3 regions of the Cytobacillus sp. Bva_UNVM-123 genome follow, and region 2 is predicted to be linked to each of the others. Evidence: riboswitches for the same ligand, from Rfam matches in the RefSeq annotation. Region 2 holds a riboswitch; each other region holds the start of a gene.
What was found. A riboswitch is a leader RNA that binds a small molecule or an ion and turns the genes downstream of it on or off. The one in region 2 is predicted to bind cyclic di-GMP.
Positions count from the first base shown of each region.

Region 1: linked by a shared signal. The riboswitch ahead of KDN24_RS00920 (hypothetical protein) and the one ahead of KDN24_RS03070 (transglutaminase domain-containing protein) in region 2 are both predicted to bind cyclic di-GMP.
Region 3: linked by a shared signal. The riboswitch ahead of KDN24_RS21125 (hypothetical protein) and the one ahead of KDN24_RS03070 (transglutaminase domain-containing protein) in region 2 are both predicted to bind cyclic di-GMP.

Region 1 covers NZ_CM177772.1:168,256-176,295, reverse strand. The annotation lists gene KDN24_RS00960 (ATP-binding protein) at 1-91, shown strand, start outside; gene KDN24_RS00955 (response regulator transcription factor) at 131-826, shown strand; gene KDN24_RS00950 (sensor histidine kinase) at 828-1,763, shown strand; gene KDN24_RS00945 (ABC transporter ATP-binding protein) at 2,088-3,005, shown strand; gene KDN24_RS00940 (ABC transporter permease) at 3,018-3,713, shown strand; gene KDN24_RS00935 (ABC transporter permease) at 3,828-4,544, opposite strand; gene KDN24_RS00930 (ABC transporter ATP-binding protein) at 4,544-5,407, opposite strand; gene KDN24_RS00925 (MerR family transcriptional regulator) at 5,410-6,201, opposite strand; gene KDN24_RS00920 (hypothetical protein) at 6,456-6,686, opposite strand; cyclic di-GMP riboswitch class I at 6,723-6,805, opposite strand; gene KDN24_RS00915 (acyltransferase family protein) at 7,450-8,040, opposite strand, start outside.
Region 2 covers NZ_CM177772.1:612,874-620,913, forward strand. The annotation lists gene KDN24_RS03060 (collagen binding domain-containing protein) at 1-3,113, shown strand, start outside; gene KDN24_RS03065 (SpaA isopeptide-forming pilin-related protein) at 3,158-3,997, shown strand; gene KDN24_RS03070 (transglutaminase domain-containing protein) at 4,156-5,274, opposite strand; cyclic di-GMP riboswitch class I at 5,316-5,402, opposite strand; gene KDN24_RS03075 (YbaK/EbsC family protein) at 5,563-6,075, shown strand; gene KDN24_RS03080 (CD3072 family TudS-related putative desulfidase) at 6,113-6,577, opposite strand; gene KDN24_RS03085 (CD3073 family putative ECF transporter S component) at 6,567-7,142, opposite strand; gene KDN24_RS03090 (YitT family protein) at 7,407-8,040, shown strand, end outside.
Region 3 covers NZ_CM177772.1:4,101,227-4,109,266, forward strand. The annotation lists partial or broken gene KDN24_RS21100 (MFS transporter) at 1-141, opposite strand, end outside; gene deoD (purine-nucleoside phosphorylase) at 177-896, opposite strand; gene KDN24_RS21110 (GntR family transcriptional regulator) at 1,142-1,876, opposite strand; gene KDN24_RS21115 (hypothetical protein) at 2,392-2,724, opposite strand; gene KDN24_RS21120 (HAMP domain-containing protein) at 3,014-3,967, opposite strand; cyclic di-GMP riboswitch class I at 4,261-4,362, opposite strand; gene KDN24_RS21125 (hypothetical protein) at 4,377-4,742, opposite strand; cyclic di-GMP riboswitch class I at 4,846-4,947, opposite strand; gene KDN24_RS21130 (alpha/beta hydrolase) at 5,101-5,967, opposite strand; gene KDN24_RS21135 (M20 family metallo-hydrolase) at 6,148-7,386, opposite strand; gene KDN24_RS21140 (heavy metal translocating P-type ATPase) at 7,496-8,040, opposite strand, start outside.

The DNA of each region.
Region 1 (8,040 bases), 440 kb from region 2:
AGAAAAGCATCATGGCCATTTAGACATTAGCTATGATGAGAATATTTTTCAGATGGAAATTATTTTATTTAACATTAAAAGATCTGCATAGTGGGACAAAACCTTTGTCCCCATGAAAGGTGGTTTTGATATGAATGCCTCTATTTTACTTGTGGAAGATGATCATTCAATTAGTGAAATGGTAGAGAATTATTTAACAAAAGAAGGATTTCAAGTGCATTGTGCTTATGATGGAGATGAGGCAAGACAACGACTTCAGCAGGAAGTTTTCGATCTTATCTTATTGGACATTATGCTTCCAAAGCTTAATGGGATTGAATTATTAAAGCTGCTTCGTGAGAATAGTACGATTCCAGTACTCATTTTGTCAGCAAAGGATAGCGAAGTAGATAAAGCACTCGGACTTGGCTTCGGTGCAGATGATTATATGACAAAACCGTTTTCTATGATCGAGTTAGTCGCTCGAATACGTGCTTCTATTCGTAGAGCTACTCAATATTCTGGAAAAATAGAAGGTGTACCTACCCCTATTCAAATTCATGAAATTACGATGAATCCAGAAAATTTTCAAGTCTATAAAAATGGAGAAGAAATTAAGCTGACGTCTAAAGAATGGGCCATTCTGAAACTATTTTTCACAAATCCGAAGCGGGTATATACGAAAGAGCAAATCTATCAAGCTGTTTGGCAAGATGTTTACTATGGAGATGAAAATATCATTAATGTTCATATGAGAAGACTTAGGGAAAAAATTGAAGATGATCCCTCTTCACCAAAATACATCCAAACACTTTGGGGCATTGGCTATCGGTTAGGAGAATTCTAAGATGGTTTGGGTGCTATGTGGGTGTGTTATTGTATTAGTCTTGCTTCATTTGTTTCAGTTTCAACGAATGCGCCAAAGAAATGACGAGCTCCTGTATATTACAAATAAACTTAAAGATATGGAAATACAGCATTCTACCGACCCGATTCTTGTCGTTACGAATGAACAATCAATTCAACACTTGTTAGTTCAACTTAATATGTTTATCGAAAGCTATCAAGGATCAAAGGCAGCCTTTCGTAAAACGGAAGATGCGTTCAAAAAAATGCTCGCTAATATTTCACATGATTTAAAAACACCTTTAACCGTTGTCTTAGGTTATATTGAAACGATCCAAAAGGATCCGAAAATATCAGAGGCTGAACGTGAACGTATCCTACAAAACATTCACAGTAAAACTCTTGAAATTATTCAGCTTATGAACTCCTTCTTCGATTTAGCAAAGCTTGAAGCAGGAGATATTCAGCTGCTAATGGAACGAGTAAACGTGAATGAGGTTTGCCGAAAAAGTATTTTATCCTTTTACGATGTTATGCAAGCACAAGGTTTAGAAGCAGATATTGATATTCCCGATACACCCGTTTATGCTCTCGCCAATGAAGAGGCATTAGAGAGGATCTTAAATAATTTGCTATCCAATGCGCTTCATTATGGAAATGCGGGAAAAGTCATTGGAATCCAATTACGCTTTACAGAACAAAGACTTGTTATAAACGTATGGGATCGAGGAAAAGGCATTGAGGAGACTCACCAAAATAGAGTATTTGAGAGGCTTTTTACACTCGATGAATCCCGCAACAAAGCTTTTCAAGGAAGTGGTCTTGGACTCACCATTACGAAACGACTTGTTGAAGCGATAGGTGGTGTCATTTCGCTACAAAGCAAGCCTTATGAGAAAACAGTCTTTTCGATCCAGCTTAAGCGGATGACTTATTAAGCTAATAGGAAAGTGTAAGTTTTGGCAAATGCCAAGTTATTCTAAAAAGATAAGAAAGATAAATTTTTTGAATCTAGAGAACTGTCTAGCTCCAACGCCTAGCGCCTAGCGAACTTCCCTCCCCTCCTACGATAAGTCAACATCGACTCGCTTCACTCGTCGTGTTTCCTTTATCTCGTCGGGGTCAGTCCAGTTCGTACGTCGCTGACCAAGGCGTTTCCGCTTTTATGTGAAACGTAAGATTTTCGTAAGAATTTAGAAAGATGAAAGATATTTTTATCCTCTAAACTAATAATCAAGTGAGTTAAGAAAGGAGGAGAAAACATGGACATTGCGATTCAAACAACGAGTTTAACGAAGGCTTTTCAAGGAAAAGAAATTGTCTCGAACGTCAATATGACGGTGAAAAAAGGAGAAATCTATGGCTTTCTCGGTCCGAACGGAGCTGGGAAAACTTCCATCATGAAAATGCTTTTAAATTTAGTAAAGCCAACAGCTGGGGAAATTGAGATTTTGGGAGAAAGACTAACAGATTCCTCCTTTGAAGTGCTCAAAAAAATTGGCAGCATCATAGAAGTCCCCATTTTTTATGAAAAAATGACTGGCTATGAGAACTTAGAGCTTCATTCCGAATACATGGGTTACTACAATAAACAAATGATTAATGAAACGCTAGAGCTAGTTGGATTAAAGAATATAAATACAAAACCTGTTAAAGAGTTCTCCCTTGGCATGAAGCAGAGGCTCGCCATCGCAAGAGCTATCTTAACGAAGCCTGAGCTGCTGATTTTGGACGAACCAATTAATGGTTTAGATCCGATTGGAATGAAGGAAATGCGGAATTTATTTCAAATGCTGAATAAAGAGTATGGCATTACGATTCTTATATCTAGTCATCTCTTAAGTGAAATTGAACATATTGCTCATACAATTGGCGTAATTAGCAATGGCCGACTATTAAAGGAAGTTTCAATGGAGCAAATTCGACATGAAACTACGGAATACATTGAACTTGTTACTCCACACCTGCGTAAAGCTTGCGTTATTCTCGAAAACCGATTGCATATTAAAAATTACAAAGCCATTGATGATCATATCATTCGAATATATGCGGCAAACACTTCTCAAGCAAGGATTTCGAAGGAATTGATAGAAAATGGCGTGGATATTGATTCGATTAATAAACGAGTAGCCTCGCTGGAAGAGTATTTTTTGAACTTAATCCATGAGTCGTCTATATAGGGAGGTGAAAAAATGATCAATTTAATTCGATTGGAATTAAAAAAAGCAAAATTGCGGTGGTATTTTAATGGGGCTACTATTGCGACCATTCTTATCTTTGCCTTAATTGTTGGGATTCAATATGTAGAAAAAATTGAATCTGGTAGTTTGCCCTTTACTGGGTTAGAGGAGGCTCTCATTGTCATTGGGGTTTCCGTGAGAAGTACATTCATTGTTTTTGCTGCCGTCTTATTGTCGAAACTAGTCATTGATGAATATAAAAATAAAACGATTTTGCTCATGTACTCTTACCCAATCGAACGTAAAAAAATAATGATGGTAAAGTTACTTATTGCAAGCAGTCTAACTTTTATTACGATTGTCATTTCAAATAGTATCGTAGCAGCAGCCTTTTTAATGTTCAATCATTACGTTCAGTTGATTCCTGATTCCTTTTCAGTTCAACAATTTTCCCTGCATTTTGTTCGGATTGTCACATTTGCAATAGCAGCTGCTGGAGCAAGCTTAGTACCATTATACTTCGGCATGCGTAAACAATCGGTGCCGGCAACCATTGTTTCCTCCCTTCTCATAATTGTCATTACGGGACAACATAACCCAGCCTTTTCACTTGCAAACATTATTTACATTCCAGCCGCTCTAGCCGTCTTTGGTATATTGATCGCTTATTGGACCGTGCGCAATGTTAATAAAGTGGATGTATTGTAGAAGAAAGCAGTCATGCTGCAAAATGGAATTTATCTCATTCATCCCCCAACCTAAAGGTTTTTAACAAGAGGTGGGGGATTTATGTAGAGAAAAAGTGAATATCCTTTGAAAACCTTATTCCTTCCTAATTGTGCGAAGTCTAAAAATGCTGACTAGTATTGCTCCTGCAATGATTAGTAATAACGGTGCGATAGGCATAAATTCTAGTTCTTCTGTGTTCATACTTACATATCCCCATGTAGCAGGAAAGATTTTACCAATATGTTGCAATACGGTTGGCAGCATATCAGATGAAAACATAATACTGGATAACATAATGGAAGGGAGGAATATAAATTGTACGATCATCGTCAGCTTAGCCGTGCTTTTTACAAGCAGCCCTATGATAGTACCTATTGATAGAGAGGCGATAATGAAAATTATTAATGATATAAAATAGGTTATTAGGTTGTTCGGAGTGGAGGCATTAAATGCAATTGGTGCGATAAAAAAAATGAACAAGCTCATGATCATCAAATGAATAAAACCAGAAATAATGTTATTAACTGTAGATGTCCAAAGAGGGATACCGCCAACTTTATATAGTTTTTTCATTTCACTTCCATACAACTCTACTAATGGGATTGGTGAACCTAAAACTGCTCCCATCGTGACACCGAATACGGTCATGGATTGAATTAATGTCTTATATGCAGTAGGGTCAATAGAAGTAAAAATACTTCCCATAAACCCAAAGAACACAAGTGGTACTACATAATACGTTAAGAGTACACCTTTGTTTCGTATGTCCAGTTTCCATTGTAAGCTGACACCATATAAAAACGCACCCATTACTTTCCCTCCCTCGCAATATCCATAAACCGCTGCTCTAAGCTTTTGTTTTCGATTTTCATATCGCGAATGCTAATAGCTTGTTGTTTTGCTAATGAAGCGATTTCAAGCAAGCAATCCTCAAGACATTCCGTTTCAAAAATAAAATAACCTTGCTCTTCATTTTTGTATATACTGCAATTAAGGTGAGTCATTTCAAATGGGCCAGAAAACCTAAAGTGAATTCGTTGAACACCTTGCATATGCTCCGTCAGTTCATTTGCCGTTCCAATAAAAGCAATCTCACCATCTTTGAGGATAGCAATTCTATTACAAAGCTCCTCGACCTCAGCCATGTCATGGCTTGCCATAATAATTGTTTTTCCTTGACTTTTCAGTAATCGAATCTCATCATGAAGCGAGACCCTTCCTTCAACATCTAATCCTGCAGTCGGCTCATCCAAAAAAACAATATCCGGATTCCCTATCATAGCTAAAGCAAGATGCAAACGTCGCTTTTGCCCCGTTGAAAGCTCTCCATATCGCTTTTTCTTGAATTGAGTTACCCCAAGTCTTTCAAGATATTTCAGATCAACTTGAACACCATTCCACTTCGTAAAGAGCCTCACCGCTTCCATTACTTTCATATTTTGTGGTAATGAAGAAGATTGCAATTGAACACCTATCTTGCCTTGAATCGTTATCGTCCCATTATCATACTTACGGATTCCCTCTAAACATTCAAGGGCAGTCGTCTTTCCCGCTCCATTTGTGCCGAGCAACGCAAAAATTTCACCCTTTTCCACCGAAAAGGATATCCCATTTAACACATAATGACGTTCATAGCTTTTTTGCAAATTTTCAACTTTCATTACAGTATTCAATGTTATCCCTCCATTTCGGGAATGGAAATTCCATTTTTGGTAAAATAGCACATAAGCGCTTTTCCTATGTAATCGTCGACTTGTTTTTGCTTAGCAGCTATTTCTTCATCCCATCCCTTTTTATTATCGTTAAAAGACATTAGCTTTGGCAGTAAACTCATATCTCCACCCGTAAATTCGGAAATCATCGCCCACCATTTCCCCGCGAGCTCAATGCTTTTTCTACTTTGAACCGGCTCATTTTGCTTATTTAATAAAACAGCCTCTTCAAGAATCGTAAAATAAGTTCTGTAAAGTTCAGCGCCTAATTCTTGATTGTCTACAAATCTATCTCGTATATGACTGGATAATTGATTATCAAACAATTTCAACACCCAATAGTTTTTGTTCTCCATTTTCAAAAGGGAAATAATATCCGCATATTTGCTAAAATTCACTTCTTCTATTAATAGAACCTCTTTTCGCAACGCCTCAATGGCCGTAAGTGCTTTTTGTAAATTCTTAATTTGCTCTTCAACAACCATATACTGCTTTTCTAATACGAAAGCGACCTCATCTGGTGTGTCTAAAGACAACATCATATTTTTAATTTTATCTAAAGGAAAACCTAAATACTTTAATGACAGGATTTGATGTAGTTTAACTAAATCCTTATTTGAATAAAGACGGCGTCCCCCTTCACTTTTAGCTGAGGGCTTTAACAACCCTTCCTTATCATAATATTGTAAAGTACGAACCGTTACGCCCATCACCTTTGCCAGCTCTCCAACAGTTAATAAATCCGTTTGCACCATGTAAAGAACTCCTTATCTTTACTATAATATATGACGCAACGTCACGAGCAATAGCAAAAAAAAAACAGTTCACTTTTTAACAAGTCAACTGTCTACCTTCATCTATACATTAGATTTTCCACTCATACTTATCATTTTCAATGAATCATTCTCCTACTTTGAATTCACGTACTCCTCCCTAACAACTGATTTCTGCCATTGTAATTGTTCATTTTCCTTCGAAAGCTTTTTAAGGTTATTTTTTACTATTTTATTTATTTGTTTCTTTTTACGCATATGACCATTCCTCCTCTTCGTTTATGGGATTTCATTAATTCATTTTGTAGATTTAGCTTTAAATCTAAAAATTGACTAATTTGAATTAAAAGCGGATCATCCATTCTTCCTAAGCGTTCTTTAGCTTGATACATTAAATTTCTTAAAATTCTTATATCACGACTGACTAATTCTAAAGAACGATCTTTACGCTCTTTACCTATCTCCAAACTACATTCCCCCTTATCTATTCAGTAAGAGTTATATTCGGTAACTGGCTGGCTTATTAAATAACTTAGCCCCTATAGTTTTGCGTCACCATTTTTCAATGGCTTTGCCATTTCGTACAAAATGCAATTTGGAAACCCATAAATGATATAAAAGAAGGTAGTAGAACTATATTACTAAATTATTTAAAAATTCACAATATATCTTTTGACATTTTTCTATCTTTTTCGCCAAAAAATAAGATAAATTTTTAAAAATGGTAAACAGACTCTTAAAAGCTGTGTAGGAGATACTTTATTTCATTTACTAATCTAAAGATTATGAATCGTATTAACAGTAATTTAAATATTCGAGAATTCTTTTTAAGCATAAAAAAGACCCTTTCCACATAAGTGAAAAGAGTCTTGATACGTTGATATATTAACGTTTTGAGAAATATACAGATATATTCTAAGTGTATTGAATACATCATAATCCATTTATATCTACGTTTTGGGAATTGTTATATGGATAAAAATGTATGGTAAAGGATTGAAATTGACATTACTTGAACCAATTTGAACCAACAAGATAGATGTTAGTTGAATACATTTTGCTAATATATTCCACTGCTATGTGTACATTTAAAGTCTTTTAATAATGGAGCTTATTAAAGTAAAGCACCCGTTGAACAAGAACCATTATTTTTATGACACATCATTATCCTATTAAGACAAAAGCCAGCATTAATGCTGGCTTTTTCACTTATCTAAAAATTATTTCCTTTTACATCATTTTTTTGAGGTATGGAATCTTTCGCCATACAAAATGACTTAGCAAAAAGCTTAGAATGATTCCTAAAAATACCGTTATAAGAAATTTAGTCCAGACTGATATTGGTAGGTCCTTCAATGTATATTGAAGAAAGACAACTACTGGGACATGGATGAAATAAACAACAAATACATTGTTTGCTAACATCTTTGACCAACGATTAGCGCCGTTAACTTTCTCTCTAAATAATATTAGAAGACCGATTACAAGTGAAATACACAGTAACGTCTCAATTAATGATCGAGCCAACGAACCGAAGTTTTGTCCACCCTTTAAAAGAAAAGGATCTATCGTATTTCCTCCAAAATACAAAATGGTCACTATTAATATTCCAATAACAAGCCAGATGTATCCTGCTCTCGCACTCATAGTTAAAAACCATTTGCGATGATAAGCCATAATGCCTAAACAAAAGAAACTCACATACTGTGGTATATGTGCAAATTCAGTTTGAATAAATCCTAAAAAAGCTGTCCAATGATCAATAGGAAACCATATCCTTGTAATAAAAGTCACTAAACTAACGACCAACCACAGGGAGAG
Region 2 (8,040 bases):
AAGAAACAGATGTAAAAAAGCAAACGAAAGCGACTATGCAAGCAGCTAGTACAGAAATAACGAAAAATATTTTAACTGATGCTGTATTAAGCTTCGAGGATAAGAACGGAAATCCAATTACTGGTGTTGACCGAGAGTCGATTATTGCAGTGAACTATAAATGGGCTCTTGAAGATGGTCATGGTTACAAAGCTGGTGCAACATTTAAATTCAATTTGCCACCTGAGCTTAAAGTATATGAAGAGGTAACAAATGAACCGCTTAAATTTGGTGCTGATACTTTAGGAACGTTCACTGTAAATAAAAATGGACAAGTAACGGTTATTTTTAATGATTTCATTGAAAATCACTCCAATATAAGCGGTACGATGGAAGTTCTATCAAAAATTAGTGAAACAGTCGTTGTAACAGAAGACAAAATTGTTAAAGTCACACCCATTCAAGATGGAGTCTCTAAAAATATTCCGATTATTTTTCATCCTAACGGTTCAACCATTGATAAAAATGGGATTCCGAACAGAGCGTATAATACAGAAACAATTGAGTGGACAGTTAATTTCAATAAAAGCTTAGAAACAATCAAAAATGCAGTATTAAGCGACCCTATTCAAAACGGTCAAGAATTGCGAGCAGGATCAATAAAGGTTTATAAGTTGATTACGAGATTAGATGGAAGTGTTACATTAGGAGACGAGCTAACAACTGGATTTACTATTGGGAAGACTGATGGTCAAGATTTCGAAATCAGCTTTGAAAATGATATTTCTACCGCTTATCGTGTTGTTTACACAACAGAGATTACCGATCAAAATGGAACAAAGTTTGATAATAAAGCGATTTTATCAGGTGCTGGTTTTACGAGTAAAGAAGCAACTGCTTCAGTAGGTGTGAAACGTGGAGTTGCCTTAGCAAAAACATCAGCACATTATGATGAAGCAAAACAAACAATTACATGGGAGATCAAATACAATTACAACGAAAAGTCGATTGTAAAAGCAAATGCTTTATTAAAGGACTACTTTAATAATACGCAGGAGCTTGTTGACAATTCCATTGAAGTAAGGAAAATAACGATTGATGCTGATGGGAAAGAAAGTGGCCCAGGTGTAGTGGTTTCGAATTATACAGTGACACAGAAATCTAAAGGCAATCAAAACGGTTTCGAGCTTCAATTCAATCAAGATATAGAAGAAGCGTATAAAATTACTTACAAAACGAAAGCCATCAATCGTGTATTTGATGGAGTAACAATAACGAATGAAGTTGAAGCAGTAGGGATAGAAAAGACGACAGGTACAAGGGATATTTATCAGCAAATCCTTTACAAATCTAATTTCAAAGACTATCCAAAAACGGATTATGGAAAGAAAACGACAACTTGGGGCATTTCTTTCAATGTTGACAGCTACTTAATGAAAAATGTGAAGCTAGTCGATACATTTCCAAATAAGGGTCTTACATTAATTCCTGAAACTTTAAAAATCACTTCTCAAGGCAAAGAGCTAGTAGAAGGTACAGATTATAAGTTTACGAATAAAGGTGAAAATGGTTTTGAAATTGAGTTTTTAAATGACATAGATAAACCACACTATATCGAGTATCAGACAAACTTTAATTATGATCTTCGAGATGATAAGAGTACAAACTTTTTAAACAATAAAGCAAGTATGACATGGATGGATGAAAGTAACTCAACAAAGTCCAAAGAATCTACTGCTACATTTACACCAGATACTTACACACAGGCAAACGGCTTCAAAAATGGTTCATACAATGCTGTAACAAAGGAAATTACATGGAATATAGGAATTAACTATAATCTAAAAACGCTTGAAAAAGCTTCTGTAGTGGATGAAATTCAAGGCGATCAAGTAATGGATAAAAATTCCTTAAAAGTGTTCAAGATGATTTTAACTGGTGGAGCAAATGGTACCAAGCAGGAAGAGGCAGTTGAAAATAGTGATTATGAAGTTGTCTGGAATCCGACAGGTCAGCCGGGCTTTAAAGTCAACTTTCTGAAAGAAATTGATTCAGCTTATTTAATCGAGTATCAGACAAGCCTTAAGGATCAACTGATTGTTGATAAGTATGCTAATAAGGCAACTTTATACAATGATACAGAAAAAGTTACAGACTTAAATGCAAGTGTTTCGGTTCCAAATGGAGGAAAGTATACGGGGAAATCTGGGGAGCAAAAAGGGAAAATTATTGATTGGGCGGTTAATATCAACTTCGGACAATCAAAAGTGTCAAATGCGAAAGTCATCGACAAGCCTAGTGAGAACCAATTGCTTCTAGAACAATCCTTCCATCTTTACTCAACAACTGTAGCAAAGAATGGAACAGTAACGAAAAGCCTTGAATTAAAGCAAGGTGAAGATTATACACTTGAGTTTATTAATGATGGTTTTGAGCTTGCTTTCAAAGGAGAGATTGACAAACCATATATTTTAGAATATCAATCTCTTATTTTAGCAAAAGTTGGTGATACGGTTAATAATGAAATTCATTTTACTGGAGACCAAATTACGACTGAAGTAACACAATCAAAATCAACACTAACGGTAAAAAGGACGACAGGACTTGGAACAGGAACTGGTGAAGTTGGGAGTCTTGAAGTAAATAAGGTTGATGCTAACGATTCCGAAAAGTTCCTAGAAGGTGCGACATTCACATTAATTGATGAAACAACTGGGGTAATTATTAAAACATTAACGACAGGTACTGACGGAAAAGTTAAATTTGATAAGCTCCTTTACGGTGAATATGTATTAAAAGAAGATAAAGCGCCAGAAGGATATGTTGTTGGAATTGATAGTACGAATCCACTGATAGTCAATGTAGGGGATCCGAAAATTACGAAAGATAAAGTAACTTCAGTAACAATCAAAAATGCAAAAATCCATCAAGCAGTCGAGTTAACTAAACTAGACAAAGATGACAAGACTCTTTTCTTACAAGGAGCAGAATTTGAGCTTCAGCGTGAAGATAATGGAGATTTTGTTAAAGTAAGTACACATATGACGAATGAAGATGGAAAGATAATCATTAATAACTTAGAGCCAGGCGATTATCAATTTATCGAAACAAAAGCACCAGACATTACTTATTAGATAAGAACCCAGTAGCTTTTACAATTGTCGCTAATCAAACGGCTATTGTAAAAGTAGAAAAGGACAATGAGAGAGGAAATGGTAATCTAGTCGTTGTTAAAGTAGATGGTTCTACTAATAAACCGCTAGAAGGTGCAGAATTCGAGCTTTATAATAATAAAGATGAGAAAATTGCTACCAAAACATCTGACAAAGATGGGAAAGTGATTTTCGAAAACTTGCCTTACGACAATTACAAACTGAAAGAAATAAAAGCACCTGCAGGCTATGTCATTCAGAAGTCTTCTGAGAATATTTCGGTGAAGCTTGATGAAGTGGAAAAAACGGTCACCGTTAAAAATTATCGACCAGGAAATCCAGGAGGACCAGGGGAACCAGAAGAACCAGGTAAACCAGGAGAACCAGGCAAACCAGGAGAGCCGACAGAAAAGCCAGGAGAACCGGGAAAACCAGGTGAACCAACAGAAAAGCCAGGAGAACCGGGAAAACCAGGTGAACCAACAGAAAAACCAGGGGAGCCAGGTAAACCAGGTGAGCCAGGTAAACCAGGAGAGCCGTCAGAAAAGCCAGGAGACCCGAATAATCCAGGGAATCCGAATAAGCCAGGAGACCCAAATAATCCGGGTAATCCAAATGGCACAGGCAATTCAAATAATCCGGGAGATCCGAATAATGCTGGCAACCCGAATAGCGATCATGCAAATAATCCGGGTAATACAGCTGGCCTAGGAGATCCAAACAAACAAAACAAACCAGGCAAACAGTCAACAAATGTATTGCCGCAAACAGGGGAAGAAGCAAATGCTGCTTTACCATTAGCAGGGCTTACATTCATTCTTATTGGAATTTGGATGATATTTAAACGAAGAAAAGCCATTTCATAAAAAAGAGTGAGGCTGTCCGAAAACAAAGAGCCTGGCACCTCCAACACTTTATATAGATAAAAAGTAGTAAAAGCTACTCTATATATTGTGTTGTGAGGAGAGAGCCAGGCACTTATCGGACAGCCTCACTTTTGTGTTTCACTTATATAGTTAGTAGATTAAGATATTTTCAGTGAACCTTTTGCACCTGTAGTTTTATTCGTATAATTGAGTTTATTGTTTTCAATATAAAGATCGATAGAGTGAATTTTATTGAGCTGCTTTTGCTTCGAACCGTCGATATTCGAGCGATATAAGTAGCCTCCATTTGAATAGTTACTAAAATAAATAGCTTGATTCGTAACGACAAAATATGGTGAGCTCACATTAAGTAATTTTGTTTTCCCGCTGCCATCTTTTTTCATTCGGTATAGCTTATTTTGATCCTTGCTGTTTGAGTAGTAGTAATACGAGTTTAATTCTTTAACTGAAAAGAATTCTTGAAAATACGCGTATTTATTGCTCTTTGCTTCAGGATACAGTTTCTCATTCCATGTATGATCTTTTTTTAGAACAGAAGCAGGAACAAGAAAATATTGATAGCTTATCTCTCCAGCTCTATTCGGAACGGGATCATCCCAAGTAGTATCAATATAGAAATATTTTCCATCCACTTTGACTAAATTCCATGCATGATCCCCTTCTTTGGCCTTGCCAGTAACATAGTGGGTTTCAATTCCGACTTTTTCTAGTAATAGTTTCATTGTTTTGGAATAGCCTTCACAGACAGCCATGCCATTCATTAACAGTCCATATGGAGTATACGAAGCTTCAGGCACTTTGTTTTGATTATAATTTTCCCAGTCATAGGCAGTATGCAAGATAATATAATCATGAATTGCTTTCACTTTATCAAAATCAGAGAAACCTGATTTTATCGTATCTTTAAGAATACTATTTATTTTAGCATCTTGATTTTTTACCATTTCGTTTATTTTACTAGTAGAATATTTATATTTCAGTTCAATTTTGCCATCGGAATAGATTTTTGTTCCGTCATGCTGAAAATAAAAGATTTCAGGATGATCAGCAAGAACTTCATTTATGATCGAACCAACATCCTTATAGGAAATAGATTGAGAGGGAAAAGTAGCCGTGCTTTTGTAACTAGTAATAGCATCTAAGAGATTTTGATAAGTTACTTCATGAGGATCAAGCTCTTTTGCAGAAGTATGTGAGCTTAGTGTAAATAGAAGTGTAAATAAAAATGGAACGACAAAAAAACCTTTCTTGAACATATTGAATCTCTCCTTTACGATATAATTCTTTGCAGAATTAATACGGTAACCCAGCCATCCTAGCAATATTTTGCCTTAGACCTGTGGCTTTGCGTCCCAATTTTTCAATTGGTTTGCCGTTACTATTATTATAGTATATTGAGAATTTTGGGACAAGGGGGGCAGGACTCTTGACCTAGACGAATAATTCATGTAATAGGGATTTAGATTTCAAAAGAATTTATTTTGCCTATTATGATTAAGAAATGATATTATCTCAATAATAATGATAATGAAAGGATGAAGAGGATGTCGTTGGAGAATGTGAAAACGCATTTTAAACAGTGGAATCGAGATAAAGATATAATGGAGTTTGATGTTTCAAGTGCGACAGTAGAACTAGCGGCAATTGCCATCGGCGTGATTCCAGCTCGGATTGCCAAAACTTTATCCTTTCGGGGTGAGGATGACAAAGCGATCTTAGTTGTTGCAGCTGGCGATGCAAAAATTGATAATAAAAAGTTTCGCCAAATGTTTAATCTAAAGGCGCGGATGCTGTCACCAGAAGAGGTTTTAGAGCAAACGGGACATGCAGTTGGGGGTGTTTGTCCATTTGGATTGGCCAATGAATTGGATGTTTATTTAGATGTATCTTTGCAGCGCTTTAAAACGGTTTTTCCTGCATGTGGAAGTGCAAATTCAGCTATCGAGTTAACATGCAATGAAGTGTTTGAATATTCATACGCTAAGCAATGGATTGATGTTTGTAAAGGCTGGGAAGAAGAACAGATGAGAAAAGCAGCTGTAAGTGAGGAAATATGAAACTAAAATAGGGACAAGGGATCTGCTCCCTTGTCCTTTATTTGATTGAATGTTCTTTATGATTAAAGATCGGTTCTTGTTGATCGGGTAGAAACCATTGAGTTTCAATTGGAATTTGCTGTTCCAGTAGAAGTTTCTTCAGTTCTTCCATAAAAACACCTCTTGTCATGTCACAGGAAGGGCTGCTTTGAATTCCAAGAATGCCTGTTATTTCATATCCGCATCTTTTGTATTCCATTAATTGTTCGATAATGGGCTGTAAAATTTTTCGGCAATGCAAACGATATTTTTCATGATCATATTCTTCGTATGTCATGGGTGGCCGATCAAGTCCAAGAAAAGTGAATTCAGGGCATGGCAGCTGAAGGACTCCTAAGCCTTCAGTTTGAATCCAATCGACTGCTGATGAAATGGCTCCTAAGCTCCGTGCCTCTCCTTCAATAACAGTGTTTTGGTTCATGATGCAATGGGAAACAAGAAGGATTCTTTTATTACGCAGCATGGTGATGTTTTCCTTTATATACTTTTTGGAAAATTGGCAGCTTAACAATGATAAACATAACAAGTAAGCAAGTAGTAATTTTATCGACAATATTCCCTGTAATTCTAGAAATAAAAGTAGAAGCAAAAACAGTTTCACCAGATGCTCTTAGCCATAAGACAACTACATCAAAGCCACTTCCATTTAATCCCTCGAAGAGCGCAACTGCAATGGGTGTTCCAATAAGTGGTGCAACAATTGATAGAATTAAGCCTGTTATGAGTGCAATATACCATTTAGAAAAATTAAATCTTCTTGCCATAAATCCAACGACAATTGCGATGGCGACATTGACTAAACCAAAGAAAATAGCTGTAGGGCTCGTTGTCATACCTAAAACAACATTCGTTAATAAGCCTGTTAGTGCCCCCCACCAAGGACCAAACAAGACAGCCATTAAAACCGTTCCGATCGTATCAAGAAATAATAGTGGGATTTTCAAAGCGGAAATAACCGTCCCAAGCACGACATTCATCGTAATACATAGCGCTCCATAAGTTAAAATGACCGTTTTTCGATTACTCATACTAAATTTCCTCTCCTTATCCAATTTGCAAACAATTAATTAGTATCATGATCGTTTTATTAGCGGGAATGACATTTATCACGAAAATGACTAGAACTTCTCTTGTATCGAAAAAAACTATAAATTCTTATTTATATTATCGATATATAAGATTAAAATAGATTTTTTTATTGAACCCTACAGAAGTTTAAAAAGATATGTGTTGTAATGGCTATCAAAAAATGATAAATATATATATATTTGAAAGGATGAGGATGTTTTGGAATGAAAAAAAGGATAGTTGATCTTAGTTTTATCACAATTGGTGCTTTGCTTTTTGCATTAGGGGTTAATTTGTATATTATTCCCAACGAGCTTGGAGAAGGCGGTGTTACGGGGATAACGATTATTGCCTACTACCTCTATAAGTGGTCGCCGGGATTAGTAAACTTAGTTCTTAATGCATTTTTATTAATTGTTGGCTATAAATTTTTAAGTAAAATGACAACGATTTATACGGTCATTGCCGTCATCCTTAATTCCTTGTTTCTGCATTTAACAGAGGGCTGGACGATTTCATCAGATGAAATCATTATCAATGCGATTTTTGGTGGCGTCTTTGTCGGGATGGGCATAGGTTTAATTATCCGTGTTGGTGGTACAACAGCAGGCACGACTATTTTAGCGAGAATTACAAATAAATATCTTGGCTGGAGCATAAGCTACGGATTATTGTTTTTCGATTTAATTGTCGTTTTCTCATCGTACTTTATTATCGGTGCTGAAAAATTGATGCTGACGATTATGATGCTTTATATCGCGACGAAAGTAATGGAATTCATAATAGAAGGCTTTAACTCAAAAAAAGCAGTGACGATCATATCACAGGAGCCGGACAAAATAGCACAGCAAGTAAATG
Region 3 (8,040 bases), 1.7 Mb from region 2:
ATCATTGGCGATCTCGACAGAAATAAGCTTAAAGGCATTATCCATAATTAACGCTAACACGAAGAAGGTTAAGATTATAGGTACAGCTTTTTTTGCTTGATGACTATTTGTATTATGTGTTGTTTCACCTGCTGCTGTCATCAATTAACTCCTTTTCTGCAAACATGCTTTTATTTTTACGCAAGCTCTAGAGCAATTTCCATCATTTTTGTAAAGGCGGTTTGTCTTTCTTCCTGTGTCGTTTTTTCTTCTTTAAAAATATGATCACTAATTGTTAGTATACAAAGTGCATTCACTCCAGCATGTGCGGCATTTAAATAAAGTCCTGCCGATTCCATTTCTGCACAAAGAATCCCCATCTCACTCCATTTTTGAATTGCTGTAGGATCTGCATTATAAAAAACATCGCTGGATAATACATTCCCGACACGTACTTTTTGTCCCTGTTCATCTGCCACCTTTTTCGCTCTTTCTAAAAGCTCGTATGAAGCAGTAATGGAATAATGTCCTGGAACATTGAATTGGTGTCCATAATTAGAATCTGTTGAAGCGCCCATGGCAAAGACAATATCATACAAATTCAAATCGTCTTGGAGTGAGCCTGCTGACCCAATCCGTATAAGATTTTTGACACCGAATACATGAATGAGCTCCCAAGAATAAATACTCATACTGGGCGTTCCCATTCCAGTTCCCATGACAGAAATTCGTTTCCCTTTATATGTTCCTGTATATCCAAGCATGCCACGAACTTCGTTAAACTGAATGACATCCTCTAAATAGGTTTCTGCAATAAATTTTGCCCGTAACGGATCACCAGGTAATAAAATCGTTTCTGCAATTTCTGCACCATTTGGTTTAATATGCGGGGTTTCTTTAAAGTTCGTTGAGCTCATTTTCTTCGCCTCCTAGTTGTATACGCTTACTTTTCTTTAAAACATAAATGACATCATGAATATACAAATATATTTAGTTGTATAACTAGTTGTCTAATTTATACATTATAAAATTACCACGATTTTTATTCCCTTTCAATCTATATTTTATGGAAAGGCAAAATTTCTACTCACAAAAAAAAACAGTGCCTTCTTTAAAGAAGTAACACTGTTTTTTGAAGTTAATTTTTGCTGCAATGAAAACATTATTTTGAAGCATTAACATGGATGATGCTAAAGTCTCTCGGAATATAGTATTTATTAAAGACTATTGGCTGGACTTCATTCATATAAACACTCTCTAAAAGTAAATCACATTCCTCGCCACCAATAATTTTATGTTTTTGGGTTGTTGAATTTACAGATGTTGACCGCTTAAATTCTATTGTGGCAGAATTGGCTAGATCATATACTTTGTTTTCAAGCATTTGTAATAATTGTGTTTTATCTTGTAAATCTAATTCCAACTCTGAAACGGTTTCAATGGCCATAAAAGTAAAAGCATAGCCGACAACATTGTTATTGCTTTTATACCAGCGTTCAAAGGCAACAACTGCAGCAGCCTTCCTTTTTAACACCTGTTGTGTATAATCACTTTCAATGTCTAAACGAAAATCAAGCTCCACTTCATCGATTTTTTCTGTGTGACATTTATACATTGGATTGCCGATTTTTTCGAGGCCAATTGTCCTTTTAAGCTGCTGCTTTCTCGTAACAAAGCTCCCTTTGCCATGAATGCTTTTCACTAAACCATCATCCTGCAAAAGCGAGAGCGCCTGTCTTAATGTCATTCTGCTGACACCAAATATTTTTGCTAATTCATGCTCCGTTGGTAGCTTACTTTCAGGTGGAAAAAATCCATCGATAATTTGTTTATATAATTGATCATAAATATTTATATACAAAGGCTTCTTTCCTTTTTGGAAGCCATCATTGTTCAGCCACATTCTATACACTCACCTGTTTTTATTAGACTTCTAATACTTCTATTCTTACATTAATATATTATATCATGCTGTCATTTCATAACATACCATCACAAAACATGAACATTCCTAAAGTCCAATGATATATAGAAGAGGCTGAACAAACCGTCATTCGATTTTTTAAGTATAGAAAAACTCCACTAAGATGACGGTTATTCTCCATCCATCATCTTGAGAGGAGTAAATTTTAAAAATAGGCTCTGTTAATCTTGGCTGTTGATTTCCACTCCAGGTTGCTCGCTTTCCGCGGGCGGTCCGGAAGCCTCCTCGGCGCTATCGCACCTGCGGGGTCTTCCCTGTCCCTTCCTCCCGCAGGACATTGAATAACCCTCCTTGAAATAACACCGCACGAAGAAAATGCGAATGCATTTTCGAGGAGTCTCGCACCTTCCGCTACAATCAACAGGTGCAAAAATCAACAATTCTCTTTAACAGAGCCAAAAAATAAGAATACGGCTTTCATTTACCGATTATAAATTTATCCATAAGCTTAAATTTTGTAATGATAAATCAACTTTTGGTAATTCTTTTATTTCCTTTTTCGTCTTTAAGAAGAAAAGGAAGTTTCTTATGTCTTCGACAGCCTGTATAAAAGTGAGTGTTTTAAAATTATTTGAACAATGATGTTTCAGATAGTGGACTAAATCTTCTTGTTTAATAAATATTAAATAATGAATACTTGTGCAGTTATACAAAAATAGGCGGATTCTGTCTAACGATTGCTGTGTTTTTTCATCAATTTTTAAATCATGTTGAAATTGCGATAGCAACACATCGTATCTCGAGTACTCACTTTTTAGCATTATCATTGCTCCTTATAAAATTTCTTTTTTTAAATTAAACACTATTTATTAACAATCATTAACAATTCCTTAAAGCTTAAACTTAAGGACTAATTCATTTAAATTTTCTGCTTGTTTAGCTAGTTCTTCTGAGATTGCAGCGATATCTGCAATCGATTCATTCATTTGTTGCTATTCTTAGAAATCGTTGCTAGATTTGTCGAGACAATGTTGATTTTATTTGCGACGTCGGAGATCGCTGTACTAATATTGTTAAATGTTTCTTTCGTTGTTTTTATTTGATTTGTTCCTAATTCAACCTCATGATAGCCAACTTTAGTTGACTTCCTTCAACTGTCATTCCTAATACTTCATCAGAAGCGTGCTTTATTTGTTCTCCATTTGTATTGGCCTCTTCTACATTCGTTAAAAATGCCCTCATGATAGAAGCTAAATCACTTGCACTTGTTGCTTGTGTTTCTGTTCCAGTTGCCATTTCCTGCATAGTGACGGCAATTTGCTGTGTTCCTGCATTTACTTCGTTCGCGGATTGTGATAATTCCTCACTTTGTCCATTAATCACTTCAGAAACCATGTTAATTTCGCTTAATACATTGCGGACATTACTACTCATTTCATTCGTAGAAACAATAAGCTGGCCAATTTCATCATGTAGTAATGTATGTAACCGTTCACCGCTAAAATCTCCGCTGGCAATTAAGTTCATTCTTTCTTTAACCCTATTTAATGGATTTGTAATGATATTTGCTGTAATAATCGCGACAATAATGCTAATAATTATGACAACAGCAATTAGTCCGATTGCTACATACAATGTTGCTTGTCCACTATTCATAATATTTTGACCGATATCATTTATTTTCTCTCGGCTTTCTGTTGCTCGCTTCTCATAGCCAGTCATAATATCACGAACTTCTTGATTTTTGACCGCAAGATTTTGTCTAGCTAACACGTCATTTCCTTTGTCATACTCAGCAAACACTTTTGTGATAACGAATTCTTCCCAGTCAATCGTTCGTTTCTTAAGAAGTTCAAACTCTGGAGTATTCCCTAAGGATGTAATAATTTCTCCGTTTTCTTTTCCTACTTTGCTATATTCATTAAACCGTTCTTTATAGTCGCCGCCATATAAAACATAACCACGTGCTGTTGAAATTCTGTTAGCTACTGATTTAGCTAATTCTTCATTTGCAATTAATAGCTGTGTTTCCTGATCAACAATGACTTTCGTATTTTCATTCATTTTATCAACGAAATAATTTTTTGTTCATTTTATCTTTTTTTACTTCTCTTATTCTCTTCACACTTCTTTCTTTTTTCACATTTTCCCCGCCTTATCAAAGCATTTAAAAAAAGGTAAAAAAAATAGGCATTCTAAATATAATTAGAATTACCAATAGCTTCTTGTATAAATTCTCTGTTTGTGTTTTTAGTTTCAAAACGATATAAGTAATAAACTGAATGATTCAAAAGCTATGCTGCTTTAGCCATTCAAGCCTATAAATATTCCTAAACAGATTTTTTTATAAATAAACAATTGGTAACCAGGCGATCATAGCTTATAGAATTAATTACCTATTTTGCCTTAGACCCTTAGCTTTGCGTCCTATCTTTTCAAATAGTTTGCCTTTTTCAATCTTTTGATTTCACATTTATCTACCGATTGCACCCATACCCTCTAATAGTACCCTCGCATCTTGATTTAAGTAATCAACCGCATCTTTTCTTAATAACAATTTTGCCTTATCTTTGACGAGCATTTTTAAAGATCTCATATCAAATTTAGACGCATATGAATTGATTGCAATCAATATTGCCATATCCTGTCTTGTAATAGGATCTTGACCAGATTCCGTTCTTTCAACAATGAGTTTCAATAATTCTCTAGCATTACTTTTTAGTGATACTCGATGTTTCTTTAAAATTTCGAGATTATCCTCCATTAATTTTCTAGCCGTTATAAAATCTAACTGCTCAACGAAATTATTAATTTGATCAATTAAATCTTCTGGTTTCATGATTATTCACCCCTATTTTCGTGTATCTATCAATAAAAATTGACTATCCTAAAAAAATAGAATAGCCAACAGAATTTTTATGAAATATAAAAAAATCATATCAATTGGTAACCAGGCGATCATAGCTAATAGGATTAATTACCTATTTCACCTTAGACCCTTAGCTTTGCGTCCTATCTTTTCAAATAGTTTGCCTTTATCTTCATATTATTGTAGGTATTTAAAACTATTACTTTAGTAGTGTAATATACTGCATTTCATTTTTCAACAAATTTCTACATTTTTCTTTTTTACCCCTATAAAAAACCCGAATCCTGCCTATATAGGATTCGAGCTTTTATATTTATTCATTCTTCGGTTATACGTGTACTTGCAGAAAATCGATTACCTGTTTAAGTGCATCTTGAACAATTGGATTATGAAAATCATTTTCAAATACATGTTCACCATTAGGGATCGTAATTAATCTTGCCTCAATGCCTTCCTTGACTAAAGCTCCACGCATAAAAGCAGATTGTTCATATGGAACATCGACATCTTTTGTTCCGTGTAGTAATAACGTTGGTGGAAATTCTTTTGAAATATTATACATTGGGCTAAACTTGATAAGCTCCTCTTTTTCTGTCAAAGGATTAAATCCTGTTATTTCATGAATCCATTCGCCTGTCTGCCTAGCATATAAATAAAGGAGGAAACGCTCATGAACCGATCCTTCTGTCAGAATTCGATTAGAAATAAGGTTTTTAGCAATTTCCTTTGGCACACGGTGCTTTTGACAATAAAATTTATTTGGAGTTGTTGCCCAACTTGCACTTATATCCCCATATCCATAGAAGGAAACGATTGCACGAGGTTTATTTTGAAATGTTCCTGTACTAAGAGCTAAATAACCACCCGCAGAGCCTCCAATGACAGCAATTCTATTCGGATCAATACTAAATTGCTTCGGCCCTTCCGTTTCAATCCAGTGAAGTGCATCTTGGACATCTTCAAGAATATCTTTAAGTTTTGTTTCAGGAGCTAGTCGATAATCAATCGAAAATAATGCGAATCCACTATCATAATATAGCTTTTTTATATCCTCTTGAATGTCTTCTCTCGTTCCCCAAAGCAAACCACCCCCGTGGATATAAACGATAACAGGAGCATGTTCTTGATTTGCTTCATAAAAATCAGCCTTAATTTCAAAGCGTTCATCTTTTTTGAAAGTAACTGTAGTTTTCATAGTAGTATTCACATCCATTCAAATAAAATCAAGGGAATAATCTTTATTCTCTTTTTTTCAACATATAAAATAATATCAGTTGATGAGTAGTGGGTCTAGCGTAATCTTTTAGTTCAATTTATATACTTATAGTAATTGTCAATATTTTGTTTATTTATTACTTATTTTAGGATTAACAAGTTATGAGGTTTCCTTTGCATATTTTAGAACAGCTTCCTCTAATACATCGATTCCGAGGATAATATCATCAAGGTCTGTGTACTCCTCAGGATGGTGGCTTAGTCCGTCTACAGATGGGACAAAAATAAGTGCTACTGGTCCTAATTTTGTCATATTCATCGCATCATGCCCTGCCCCGCTATGCATGACTTCATAAGGAAGAGCTTTCCTTTCACAAATCGTTTGAATTTCCTCCATTAGTTCCGTAGAAAGCAGGACTGGCTCTTCCATACTAATGATCTTCGTATCAATTTCAAGCTGGCGGGCTTCTTTTACTGACAGGATTGTATTATAGACATGATTCAATACCCGCTCTCTTGAATCAGTTGATGTCGATCTAATATCAATTTTCAACTCAACTTCACCTGGAACGACATTCATCGCCCCTGCCGGAATATGTAATACACCTATGGTACCAACTGTCCCAAAGGCTTGTTCAAGATTTGCCGATTTTTCTAGCTCTAATGCAATTTCAGATGCCCCCAGCAGCGCATCTTTACGCATAAACATCGGTGTTGTTCCTGAATGTGATGCTTTCCCATAAATGTTAATAAGCAATCTTATCGGCGCGGCAATGCCAGTAACGATTCCAATTTTCTTCTCATTATTGATCAGGACTGGACCTTGTTCAACATGCAATTCAAAATATGCTTTAAATTCTTCATCTTCCCTACTCGCTTCCTCAATGCTATTAAAATCAAGTGCACAGAGGGAAAATGCCTTTTCCATCGTAATCCCATCTCGATCTTTTAAATCTCTGTATTTCTCCTTATCAATAAGTCCAGCCATTGCCTTACTGCCGACAGTTGAAACACCAAATCGAGATGATTCTTCACAAGCAAATGCAATAATTTCAATTGGATGCTCAGTAGTAATCGACTTATCATTCAACCGTTTGATCACTTCAAGTGCTGCTGTTACACCGACAACTCCATCATATTTTCCACCTTGATAGACCGTATCCAAATGTGAACCTATGACAACTGGAGGGAGCCCTTTTATCACACCTTCTCTTCTAGCAATTAAATTCCCGCAAGGATCAAGACGGATTTCTAAGTTTTCAGCTTTACACATACGCATGAACGCATGTGTACAAGCTTGTTCTTCATTCGTATAGGCTACTCTTGTTATTCCGATTTCACCCGAATTGTATTGATTCATTTTATTTAAAAGGATTTCATATCTTTCTTTCGATTCCATACAATCGCCCCGCTTAGCCTAGTATTTTCATATCATACTGTATTAGACAAGAATTGTATATTATTGTTGCTAACTTAAAAAGCCGCCTCCAACTACATGGGGCAGCATTTTATTCCTTTACCTTTAATAAACGCAATGAATTCAGAACAACGATTAGTGTTGCACCCATATCCGCAAAAACAGCCATCCACAACGTTAACCATCCGGGAATAATGAATAGTAAAGCTACTATTTTTAGACCGAGAGCAAAGATTACATTTTCCTTTATAATCGTTAATGCTCTTCTGCTTAATTGAATCGTGTAAGGAAGCTTGTCTAGATCATCTGCCATTAAGGCGATATCAGCTGTTTCTATTGCTGCATCTGTTCCGGCACCACCCATCGCAATTCCAACTGTTGCAGCTGCCAAAGCTGGAGCATCATTTACACCATCTCCAACCATTGCAACTTTTCCATACTTGTCTCGCAACGTTTTGATCGTCGCTAATTTATCTTGCGGCAATAACTCAGCTCTTACTTCACTTAATCCGACTTCATTCGCAACCGCTTGACCTGTTGCCTTATTATCGCCTGTCAACATAATTGTTTTTTCGATACCGATTTTTTGTAACCTTTTCATAACGTTTGAACTGCTGTCTCGCAGTTTGTCAGCTA